DNA from 2 places in the Janthinobacterium sp. OK676 genome. Region 1 is predicted to be linked to the other one. Evidence: predicted binding sites of a transcription regulator. Region 1 holds the regulator's gene; the other holds the start of a gene.
What was found. Region 1 encodes FliA, which starts transcription of late flagellar genes. Its sites were predicted from a motif close to CTAAAGTTTNNNNNNNNNNNGCCGNTA; they were not measured.
Positions count from the first base shown of each region.

Region 2: the regulator FliA is predicted to act here: its motif matches at 3,537-3,563, upstream of BLU39_RS20125 (DUF5610 domain-containing protein).

Region 1 is NZ_FNHA01000002.1:596,331-601,913, forward strand. It holds gene BLU39_RS06285 (CehA/McbA family metallohydrolase domain-containing protein) at 1-995, opposite strand, end outside; gene motD (flagellar motor protein MotD) at 1,104-1,874, opposite strand; gene BLU39_RS06295 (flagellar motor protein) at 1,880-2,626, opposite strand; gene BLU39_RS06300 (RNA polymerase sigma factor FliA) at 2,608-3,339, opposite strand; gene BLU39_RS06305 (MinD/ParA family ATP-binding protein) at 3,385-4,248, opposite strand; gene flhF (flagellar biosynthesis GTPase FlhF) at 4,241-5,569, opposite strand.
Region 2 is NZ_FNHA01000010.1:271,799-277,381, forward strand. It holds gene BLU39_RS20105 (TPM domain-containing protein) at 1-121, opposite strand, end outside; gene BLU39_RS20110 (LemA family protein) at 123-737, opposite strand; gene pyrF (orotidine-5'-phosphate decarboxylase) at 895-1,719, shown strand; gene sbcB (exodeoxyribonuclease I) at 2,030-3,478, opposite strand; gene BLU39_RS20125 (DUF5610 domain-containing protein) at 3,635-4,264, shown strand; gene BLU39_RS20130 (GGDEF domain-containing protein) at 4,371-5,336, opposite strand.

The DNA.
Region 1 (5,583 bases):
GCGCCGTTGAACACATAGTTCTTCGCATATTCGCCAGGGAAGTAACCGCTGCTGTTGCCGCCGACGATCTTGAAGTGGGTATCCGAATCGGTCAGGTTCCAGATGCGGCGTCCCTCGCCCAGCAGCGCATCCCATGGCCCCCCCAGCTTGGCCACCACGTAATCGACACCGCCATATACGCGCAGCAGCGCATTGTCGTCCGTGTAGGCAGCCGTATAGCCGCCGCGGTCCGGCTCCATCTGGTTGCCGACCATGCCTTCGATGGCGAACATGATGTTGGGGGCGGCATCGTTAAAGGCGCGGAAATCGGCAATGCTGTAGCTGCCCTTGTTGCGCGACGGATGGTTGATGACGGCGTAGCTGGTTTCCGGGTAATTCTGCTTGAGCCAGTTGATGGCTTGCAGTGCATCGGCAGCCGTCCTGTTATAGCGGGCCTCGCCATATTTGCCTTTCCATGCCGCGACGTCGGCGGCGTCGAACATGGCCGCGTCGCGCGTGGTAAACAAATATTCGAACTCCTTCATGCCCCGGGTGCTGGTGCTGAGCTTGTCGGCGCCGTCGAACAGGCCGATGCCGACGTGATCATGGGTCGGCATGTCCCACTCGAAGCCGGAGAAGACAAGCTTGTCGGCGTAGGTGCCGGCGGCCTGCAGCGCCTGGACGCGTGGAATTTCATAGCGCTCGGCGCCGATGGACATCGGGATGGGCGCCGCCAGCGGCGCGCCCAGCGCGTCGCGCGTGGAGACGCGCAAATGGTTGGACAGCGCCATCCAGTCGAGTCCATACGTGGTGAACGACTTGGCCAGCACCTTGTCCAGCGTCTGGCTGACATCGGCGTCGGCCGATTGCGTGGTGTGGGTATGCAGGTCGCCGGCGATCCAGCGGCCGGCTGGCAGCGGCGGCACGCCGCCAGCGGGATCACTATCGCCGCCGCAAGCGGCAACGCTCAACAGGATGGCGATGGCCGAAGGAAGCAACGTTCTGGAGTAAGACATGGGATCGACCTGGAGGCTGAAAAGAAGTGCGACAGCCTAGCATTCCAGTATGACCAGCGAATGACACGCGCCCGATCCGCCGGACTGGCGCCGGCCCGCAAGCCCGTCCTAGTTGGCCGGCGGCGCCGTCGGCACTTCCGTCACCGTTTCGGGGATGCCCGACAAGATCGTCACGGCGACCCGGCGGTTGCGCGCGCGCCCTTCCGCCGTGTCGTTGGGGGCGACGGGAATGTTGTCGGCGTGGCCGACGGCCGTCAGGCGCGACGCTTGCACGCCGCTGGCGATGAACAGGCGCACCACGGCGCTGGCGCGCGCGGCCGACAATTCCCAGTTCGAGGCGAAATTGGAATTGCTGATCGGCTGCACGTCCGTATGCCCTTCCACCTGCACGTCGTGCGTATCGTCCTTGAGCAGCACGGCAACGGCGCGCAGGGCCTGGTCCGACTCCGTCGTCAGGCGCGCCGCGCCCGGGTCGAACAGCACGCTGGCATTGATTTCCACGCTCACGCCGCGGCTCGTCTGCGTGACCCGCACCTTGCCTTCCTTGACCAGCGGCGCCAGCGTGGACGTCAAGTCTTGCGCCAGGCGCGTCATGTGTTCGCGCTCGCGGCGGATGGCTTCCGTGCGGCGTTTCAGGGCGGGGTTCGGCAGCGGGATCGCTTGCGGCGCTTCCATGACGATGGGCGGCGCACCCTTTTCCAGGCTGAAGGCCTGGCCGATGGCGTTCTGGAAGACGCGGTACTTGCCTTCGTTGACTTGCGAAATCGCGTACATCACGACGAAGAACGCGAACAGCAGGGTGATGAAGTCGGCGTACGAGATCAGCCAGCGGTCCTGGTTGTCCGGTTCCTCGTCATACTTCCTGCGCGCGCGCCGCATCATGGTCAGTGCTCGTGCAGCAGGCTGGAAACGCGCTCTTCGATGATGCGCGTATGGTCGCCCGTGGCGATGTCGTACAGCACGGCGGCCGTGATTTCGTACTGCAGCACGCGGCGCGAGACGATGGCCTTGAGTTTGTTCGCCACCGGCAGGAACAGCAGGTTGGCCAGGCCCACGCCATAGATGGTTGAGACAAACGCCACGGCGATGCCGCTGCCCAGTTTGCTTGGGTCGGTGAGGTTTTCCATCACGTGTATCAGGCCCAGCACGGCGCCCAGGATGCCGATCGTGGGCGAATAGCCGGCCGCCGATTCCCACACCTTGACGGCCTGGCGCTCGGCCATCTCATAGGCGGAGATTTCCACGTCGAGCAGCTGGCGCAGCTTGTCGGGCGCGATGCCGTCGACGATCATGCGCAAGCCCTTGGCGTTGAAACGGTCGGCCGTGTTTTCCATCAGGCGCTCGAGCGCCAGCGGGCCGTCGCGGCGCGCCGTCAGGCTCCATTGCCCGATGTCGCGCGCCAGCGCGGCGCGCGTGTCGGCCGGCGGCAGGAAGACCCAGCGCAGCATTTCCAGGCCGCGCACGAAAGTACGCAGCCGCGTTTGCAGCAGTACGGCGCCGAAGGTGCCGATGATGACGATGGCAAAGGCGGCCGGCTGCAGCAGGGAGGCCATCTTGCCGCCTTCCAGTGCCTGGCCGACCAAGAGGCCCGCCAGCGCCAGCGCCAGCCCGATTACGCTGGACCAGTCCACGCCTGCTCCCTCAAGGTTGCGCGCAGGCGCGCGACGGCCTGGGTATGCAGCTGCGAGACGCGCGATTCCGACACGCCCATCACCGCGCCGATCTCCTTCAGGTTCAGCTCTTCTTCGTAGTACAGGCCCATGAGTATTTTCTCGCGTGGCGGCAGCGCATCGATGGCATCGATCACGGATTGCCGAAAATCGGTATCGAGCAGGGACCGCAAGGGGTCGCTGTCCTCGTCCACGCAGTGGCGGTCGAGGAAGCTGTCATTGCCGTCCGGGTCGTGAAAGTCTTCGTAGTACACGAGCTGGTGGCCGCCGCCGTCGCCCAGCATTTCCTGGTAGTCGGCCAGCGACATTTTCAGCAGTTTCGCCACTTCCGACTCGGTCGGCGGGTGGCCGAGGCGCTGCTGCAAGGTGCTCATCGCCTCCTCGATCTTGCGCATGTTCTGGCGCATGCTGCGCGGCAGCCAGTCGCTGGTGCGCAATTCGTCGAGCATGGCGCCGCGGATGCGCAGCACGGCATACGTCTCGAACTGCGCGCCATGCGTTTCTTCATAGCGGCTGATGGCATCGAGCAGGCCGATCATGCCGGCCTGGATCAGGTCATCGACCTCGACCGAAGGCGGCAATTTCGCCTTCATATGGTGCGCCAGACGCTTCACCAGCGGAATGTGCTCCGTCAGCAAATAGTCCTTGTTCGATTTCCCTTTGACCGTGTACATAGGCTGCTTATTGTTTTCTCGTCTTATCTGGTGCTACGGTTGGCTTCAGGCGCTGAACTGGTGGGCGCTCCCCGTCTGGTACAAGGTGCCGCCCAGCACCGGCGCCGCCGAACGGGCCAGCCGCTCGGCCAGGCCGCGAAACGCCACCGAGGCGCCGGCCAGCGGAAACGCATCGACCACGCTGCGGCCGAGGCGCGCCGCGCGGTGCAGATACTCATCGGCAGGCACCGAACCCATCGACGTCAGCTTCACGGCCAGGTAACGGCTCGCCGCCTGTGCCATATTATCGTATACCACTTTTGCCTCGGATTCGGAAGCGCCGGTGACGAGAATGCCGAACGGACGGCGTCCCAGTTCCTGGCTCAAGCGCTTGATCAGGCAGTAGGCCGCCTTGATCGAGGTGGCGCTGGTGGACACTTGCACGACGATATCGGACGACGCCATCAAGGGCACGGGGAAACAGGCGCCCTCTTCTGCCACGACGCCGTCGACGAGCACGATGCCGCTCTGGCGCGCCAGCACGTCGAAGGTCTTGCCCAGGCGGCGCAGTTCATCTTCGCCCGCGTAGTCCATGCTGTCCATCAAATGGTTGCGCGCGCCCAGGCTGGCCACGCCGAAGCCTTGCGGCACCTGATGGATGACCTGGTTCAAGCCGCACTGCTGGCGCGCCACGTCGCGCAGGCTGGCGCCGTGCGCCAGTCCCAGGCGCGCGGCCACGCCATCGCTGCCGCCGCTGGCGTCGAGCAGCAGCACGTCATTGCCGCCGTAGGCGAGCGAAGCACCCAGGTTGACCAGCATGGCGCCCTTGTCGTCCTGCGGCGTGGCCGACAGGAACGTCATGACACGCGGCTGCGGGCCGGCCAGCATGCGGCGCAAGCCTTCGGCCTGGTCGAAATCAAAATTAGCCAAGATGCACCCCGCGCGCTTCATTGTTGCGGGCGGCCGCCTGCGCCATCAGCAGCGGCAGTTCGGCATCGGAAAACTGCGTGGCCGCCGAGTCGCGCTTGAGCTTGAAGGCGCGGTCGATCAGGTAACCGCGGTCGGCCAGGTACAGGTCTTCCGGCACGCGCTGGCCGTTCGACACATAGAACAGGTTCAGCTTCTGGCGGATCACCACGTCGAGCACGTTGCCGATCGAGGCCGCTTCATCGAGCTTGGTCATGATGCAGCCGGCTAGGCCGCTGCCTTGATACGCGCGCACCACTTCGTTGAGGGTTTCCTGGGTCGCCGTGGAGTTCAGGCACAGCAAACGCTTCACGTCGGCGCCGGCGCCCGACAGCATGGCCACCTGTTCCGTCACCATCTGGTCGCGCTGGCTCACGCCCACCGTATCGATCAGCACCGTGTGCTTGTTCTTCAATTCTTTCAGGGCGATGCGCAAGTCCGCTTCATCCTTCACGGAATGCACCATCACGCCAAGGATCTTGCCGTAGATGCGCAGTTGCTCATGCGCGCCGATACGGTAGGCATCGGTGGTGATCAGGGCCAGCTTTTCCGGGCCGTGGCGCATCACGCAGCGGGCCGCCAGCTTGGCCGTGCTGGTGGTCTTGCCCACGCCGGTCGGGCCGACCAGGGCGAACACGCCGCCCTGCTCGAGCATGGCGTCTTCATTGGCCACCGTATTGAGGTTGCGGCTGAGGACCGTCTTGATCCAGCGCATGCTTTGCGCACCGTCGAGGCCGGCGGGCAGCTTGTCGATCAGGTAGCGCGCCAGGCTGGCGGAAAAGCCGGCGGCCAGCATTTCGCGCAGCACGACGGCTTTTTGCGGCTCGCGCTGCTGCGTCGAACCCCAGGAAATTTCCGCCAGCTGGGTTTCCATCATGCCGCGCATGGCGCGGATTTCATTCATCATGCCGCTCATCTCGGCGGCGGCGTTCTCTTTGACGTGCGCCAGCGCGCTGGCCATCATCTGCTGCATGCGGGCCATGTCCACTGGCTCGGAGGCAGCCTGGCGCGGCGCGGCAGGACGTGGCGCGGCCGGGCGCTGGGCCGGGGCGGCCGGACGCTGCGGCGTGGCGAACTGGGTCTGCAACTGGGGACGGGGCTGGGCCATTTCGGACGCGGCCGGCGGCGACGCCAGCGAAGCGGCATCGTCATTGGCCAGCGCGAGGATTTCCACCACGCCATCGGCCTGGCGGTTCGACAGGATCACGGCATCGGGGCCCAGCGCTTCGCGCACCTTGCGCAGCGCATCGCGCGACGAGGCGCCCGTAAATTTCTTCACATTCATGACCGGCCTCCCAA
Region 2 (5,583 bases), on a different contig from region 1:
CGTTGTCCGTCACGCGCGCGGCCAGCGGCGGCACGGGCTGCAAGCCCTGCGCGCCGGCCGGCGCCATCGTCCACAGCAGCAGCGCCGTCGCCAGCGCCGCCAGATAAGACCAGGCTTTCATCTTATTTGCCAAAGTTGACGGTCGGCGCCGTCGAGATGGCTTTTTCGTTTTCCACCGTGAACGATGGCTTGACCTTGTAGCCGAAGACCATGGCCGTCAGGTTGTTCGGGAAGCTGCGCGCATGCACGTTGTAGTCCTGCACGGCGGCGATGTAGCGCTGGCGGGCCACGGTGATGCGGTTTTCCGTGCCTTCCAGCTGCGACTGCAAATCGCGGAAGCTCGTATCGGCCTTCAGGTCAGGGTATTTTTCGGACACGACCATCAGGCGCGACAGGGCCGACGACAGCTGGCCCTGCACTTGCTGGAATTTCTCGAACGCGGCCGGATCGTTCAGCACTTCGGGCGTGATCTGGAAACTGGTGGCGGCGGCGCGCGCCTTGGTCACCGCTTCCAGGGTTTCGCGTTCGTGCGTGGCATAGCCCTTGACGGTGTTGACCAGGTTGGGGATCAGGTCGGCGCGGCGCTGGTACTGGTTGACCACTTCGCCCCAGGCGGCCTTGGTGGCTTCATCCTTGCTCTGGAAGTCGTTGTAGCCGCAGCCCGTCAGGATGCCGGCCAGGACGGTGACGCTCAGCGCCAGGCGCAGCCATTTGGTGAATTGATTCGTGATTTGCATGATGGGTTCCGTGCAGAGTAAGGGAGGTGGGGCAAATATACCTGAAACGGCCCGCAATGTCGGTTTAATAAGCGCCGGTCGCCGCCTCCGCCTGCCTTCCCGGGGCCGCGCCGCGTTACAATACGGGGTTTGCAACTGAAGATAGAGAAGGTGTGCCGTGAATTTCATCAATAAATTATCCGCCGCATGGACGGCCAATAATTCCCTGCTGTGCGTGGGTCTGGACCCGGATCTGGCGAAACTGCCGGCCGAACTGCGCGATCTGCCTGATGGAATCACCACCTTTTGCACGCGCATCATCGACGCCACGGCCGACCTGGCCTGCGCCTTCAAGCCGCAGATCGCGTATTTTGCCGCGCTGGGCGCGGAAAAGCAGCTGGAAGACATCTGCCGCTACGTGCGCGAAAACTACCCGCACATCCCGCTGATCCTCGACGCGAAACGGGGCGACATCGGCGCGACGGCCACGCAATATGCGCGCGAAGCGTTCGAGCGCTATGGCGCCGATGCCGTCACGGTGAACCCCTACATGGGCGAGGATTCGCTCGACCCTTACCTGGCGTGGAAAGACCGCGGCGTGATCATCCTGTGCCGCACCTCGAACCCGGGCGGCTCGGACCTGCAATTCCTGAATACGGATGGCGAACCGCTGTACCAGCGCGTGGCACGCCTGGTGGCCGAGAAATGGAACAAGAATGGCCAGTGCGCGCTCGTCGTCGGCGCCACCTTCCCTGAAGAACTGGCGCAAGTACGCGCCATCGTCGGCGACATGCCGCTGCTGGTACCCGGCATCGGCGCCCAGGGCGGCGACATCGCCGCCACCGTCGGCGCGGGCCAGACGGCCAGCGGCATGGGCATGATGATCAGCTCCTCGCGCGCCATCATCTACGCCACGCCGCAGGACGGCGAAGACTGGGCCGACGCGGCGCGCCGCGTGGCGATTGAAACGCGCGATGCCATCAATCAACATCGTTCGGTTTAAGCACCATCCATCAAAAATGTAGGTCGGGTTAGGCCCGTGGCCGTAACCCGACAACACCGCTAACGTCCACAATGTTGTCGGATTACGCGGGCCTTCGGCCCGCTAATCCGACCTACGGCTGCAAATTGAGCGCGCGATGTGATCAAAGCGCACCGTGCGGGCTGAAAAATTACATTCAGCAGGCCTCACAGCGTCTAACAAAACCGTAGCGAGCGGAAGGGAGAGGTGGTCGAGAAGCGCAACCGTACTCTAGTACGGTGAGCATCGCAGGCCACCTATACCGACGCGCAGTAGGTTTGGTTAGGTGCGACTAATCGCGCATGGGCGCCACCATCTCCACGTAGTCGTACAGCTCGCCTAAAATCTCTTCTCCCCGCTCATCGACCGATTCCGACAGCACGTCGATTTCCGTAAACAGCATTTCGATGGTGCGGGCGCCGCCGTCGCCGTCGAACAGGCGGGCGGCGCGGTGCTGCTCCCAGCGCAGGCTTTCCGCCTCGCTCAGGGTTTGCGGGAAATTGCGCGCGCGGTAGCGGAACAGCAATTCCTGCAGGCGCTCGTCGGCAAACGAAGGGCGGGCCGTGGCCAGCTTGGCCGGTGTTTCGCGGCGCAAGGATTCCAGCAGGCGGCGGTCGTCGTTGCTGACGAAACCGTTGTACAAATCCTCATCCACGTCCAGCGCGACATTCGCGCCCGGGCGCTGGAACACTGCGGCCCAGATCGCATCCATGTTCGGCGCCGCGGCGGCAAATTGCGCGTTGATTTTCGCCGCGTCCACGTCGATGCCCCATTGCGCGGCCATGGCCGGCGACAGGGTTTTTAAATTGCCGACCAGCATGGGCGACTTGTTCAGGTGCACGCTTTTCACGGGCAGGCGCGTCATGCCTTCCGGCATGGCTTCCTTGCGCGTGAACAGCCGCGTGCGGATGGTGTCCGCGTCCAGTTCGAACAGTTCGCGCGGATCGTAGGCGCAATCCCAGACGAGGATCTCGTTCTTGTTGCTCGGGTGCGTGGCCAGCGGCCAGACGACGCCCAGGCAGCCCCGTTCGGCGGGGAACATGCCGGACACGTGCAGGAAAGGCTGGCGCTCGCCGGCGGCCAGGTGCATGCCCATTTCGCTGGCGACCCGGTCCTTCTTGTGCAGGGCCAGGCAGAATTCGAACAGTTTCGGCTGTTTCTGCCTGATCAGGCGGGCCAGGGCGATGGTGGCGCGCACGTCGGACAGCGCATCGTGCGCCGCTTCGTGGACCAGGCCATTGGCCTTGCTCAGGTGTTCCAGCTTGAAACTGGTCTGGCCATCGTCGCGCTTGGGCCATTGAATGCCTTCCGGGCGCAGCGCGTGCGTCATGCGCACCACGTCGAGGATGTCCCAGCGGCCGCAATGGTTCTTCCATTCGCGCGCGTACGGGTCGATCAGGTTGCGCCAGAACAGGAAACGCGTGACTTCATCGTCGAAACGGATGGTGTTGTAGCCCACGCCGATGGTGCCCGGTTCCGAAAAGGCCGCTTCGATGGTGGCGGCGAACTGGTGCTCGGGCACGCCCAGCTGCAGACATTGCTGCGGCGTGATGCCCGTGATCAGGCACGATTGCGGGTCGGGCAGGAAATCATTGGCAGGCTGGCAATACAGCATGATCGGCTCGCCGATCTCGTTGAGGTCCTCATCCGTGCGGATGGCGGCGAACTGGGCCGGACGGTCGCGGCGTGGCTGGGCGCCAAAGGTTTCGTAATCGTGCCAAAGAAAGGTCTGCTTAGTCATTGATGGTCATTACTTGGTTACTTGATTGGTTATCCGGGCCCGTAAAAGAGCGCCGCTGCTACAGTTTTCTGAAAACCTGCCGATACTACACGAGAGGATGGTCATCACTGCGTTTCCCGCATGGTGGCATACATTGCCCGTTCAAGGAGGCCTATCGTGTCAATTCCCATCGCCGCTAGCGGCAATTCCACCCCTTCCGTGACTTCCGTCAGTACGGGCGTTGCCGGCAAGGACGATAAAGTCCAGCAAAAGGACGGCGTCAACGCTGAAATGAGCGTCAACGATCGCACGAAGCTGCAATTGAACGCTTCCATCATGCAGGCCTCGCTGAACGTGTCGATCGGTTCCGAGAACGAGCCGCTGGCGCTGCTGTACAAGACGGCCATCACCAACATCAATGAAGCGCTGAAGAGCCAGTACGGCGACGACGCGATCCAGAACGCGGCGTCGCAGGACAATAGCGCCGAAGCGACGGCGAGCCGCATTGTATCGCTGTCGACGGGTTTTTTTGACGCCTTCAAGCAGCAGAATCCCGACATGGACGACGATACGGCCCTGACCAAGTTCATGGACACCATCAGCGGCGGCATGGAAAAAGGCTTCAAGGAAGCGCGCGATATCCTGGGCGGCTTGAAAGTGTTGAAAGGCGATATCGCCGGCAATATCGACAAGACGTATGAACTGGTGCAGAAGGGCTATGCGGATTTCATCGCCGCGCACAGCAGCAAGAAGGATGAGGCCGCCAAGCCGGATACTTCCAAGCCGGCCGACAGCAAGGCTGCCTGATCAATATTGCGCCGGAAGCGCCTGAGAAAATGTCCAGGGCCAGGCGCGTTGCCGGAGGCAGTACGAATGTACGACGAGGCAATGCAACGACGCCATGGGCGTTTTATCAGGTGCTTACGCGGTTGCGTCCGCTTGCCTTGGCGCGGTACAGCGCCGCGTCGGCCGCCGCGATCAGCGCATGGTCATCCTGTTCGGCCGCCAGGCTGGCCACGCCGAACGAACCCGTGATGTGCGGCAGCGCGCTGCGCATGTCGGCGAAGATGACGGCTTGCCGCATGCGTTCGCACAAGCGTTCGGCTACCCGCAGGGCCACGTGTTCGCTGGTATCGGGCAAGATCACCATCATTTCCTCACCACCGTAGCGCACGGCAAAATCCGTCGGCCGCAGGGCCGCGCCCAGCACTTGCGCGGCGATGCGCAGCGCCTGGTCCCCCGCCTGGTGGCCGTGCGTGTCGTTGAAGCGCTTGAAATGGTCGAGGTCTATCATCACCAGCGACAGCGGCGAGGCGCTGGAGTGGGCCGTGACGATCATGTTCGGCAGTAAATCGGTGAGCCAGGCGCGGTTGTACAGGCCCGTCAGGCTGTCGACCATCGACAGCTGGCGGTAGAATTCGCCCAGTTTCTGCCGGCGGCGCAGCAGGGCATTGGCGGCGCGGATGCGGAAGGACAGCAACCGCAGCAGGTTGCGCGCCAGGCCGTTCGACTGCTCGATCAATTCCCAGACGACGGCCGCGTCGATCACCAGCAAATCAGTTTCTTCCAGGGCGGAAATGGCGGCCAGGTTGCTCGCTTCATCGAGCACCGATTGTTCACCCACGCTTTCGCCGGGCAAGACCTTGCTGACGGTGCCGTCATCCATGCCCGTGTGGGTGTCGGCTGCCACGGCCAGCGAGCCGCGCAGGACGATGTAGAGGCTGGCGCCTTGCGTGTCGGCAATGGCTTCGCCCGCTTCGAGGCGCATGACGGGGCAGGGCGCCAGCATGGCGGCCGTCTGGCTATCCGCTCCATCGCGAAATAGCTGTAAATCGCCGATGTTGCAGCCTGAAGCGCCGAAGTTGCCGATCTGTTCCACAATCACACTTTCAAAAAGCCGGCGCGCGAGCAGGGTGCCGGTAGCTTCATGATAGCGTAAAGCGGCCTTGGCCGTAACGGCAAAGGCTTGCTTGATGTCACTTACTGTGAGAAATACGACAATTATTTCATTGTCGTGTTATTAAGCTGAAATGCTTGTGGTTTTATTATTGGTATTGCCGCGCACAAAAGGCGGGCCAGATGTGCAAAGGCAGCCTTGAACGGCTGCCTCAGTCTCTGGAAATCCT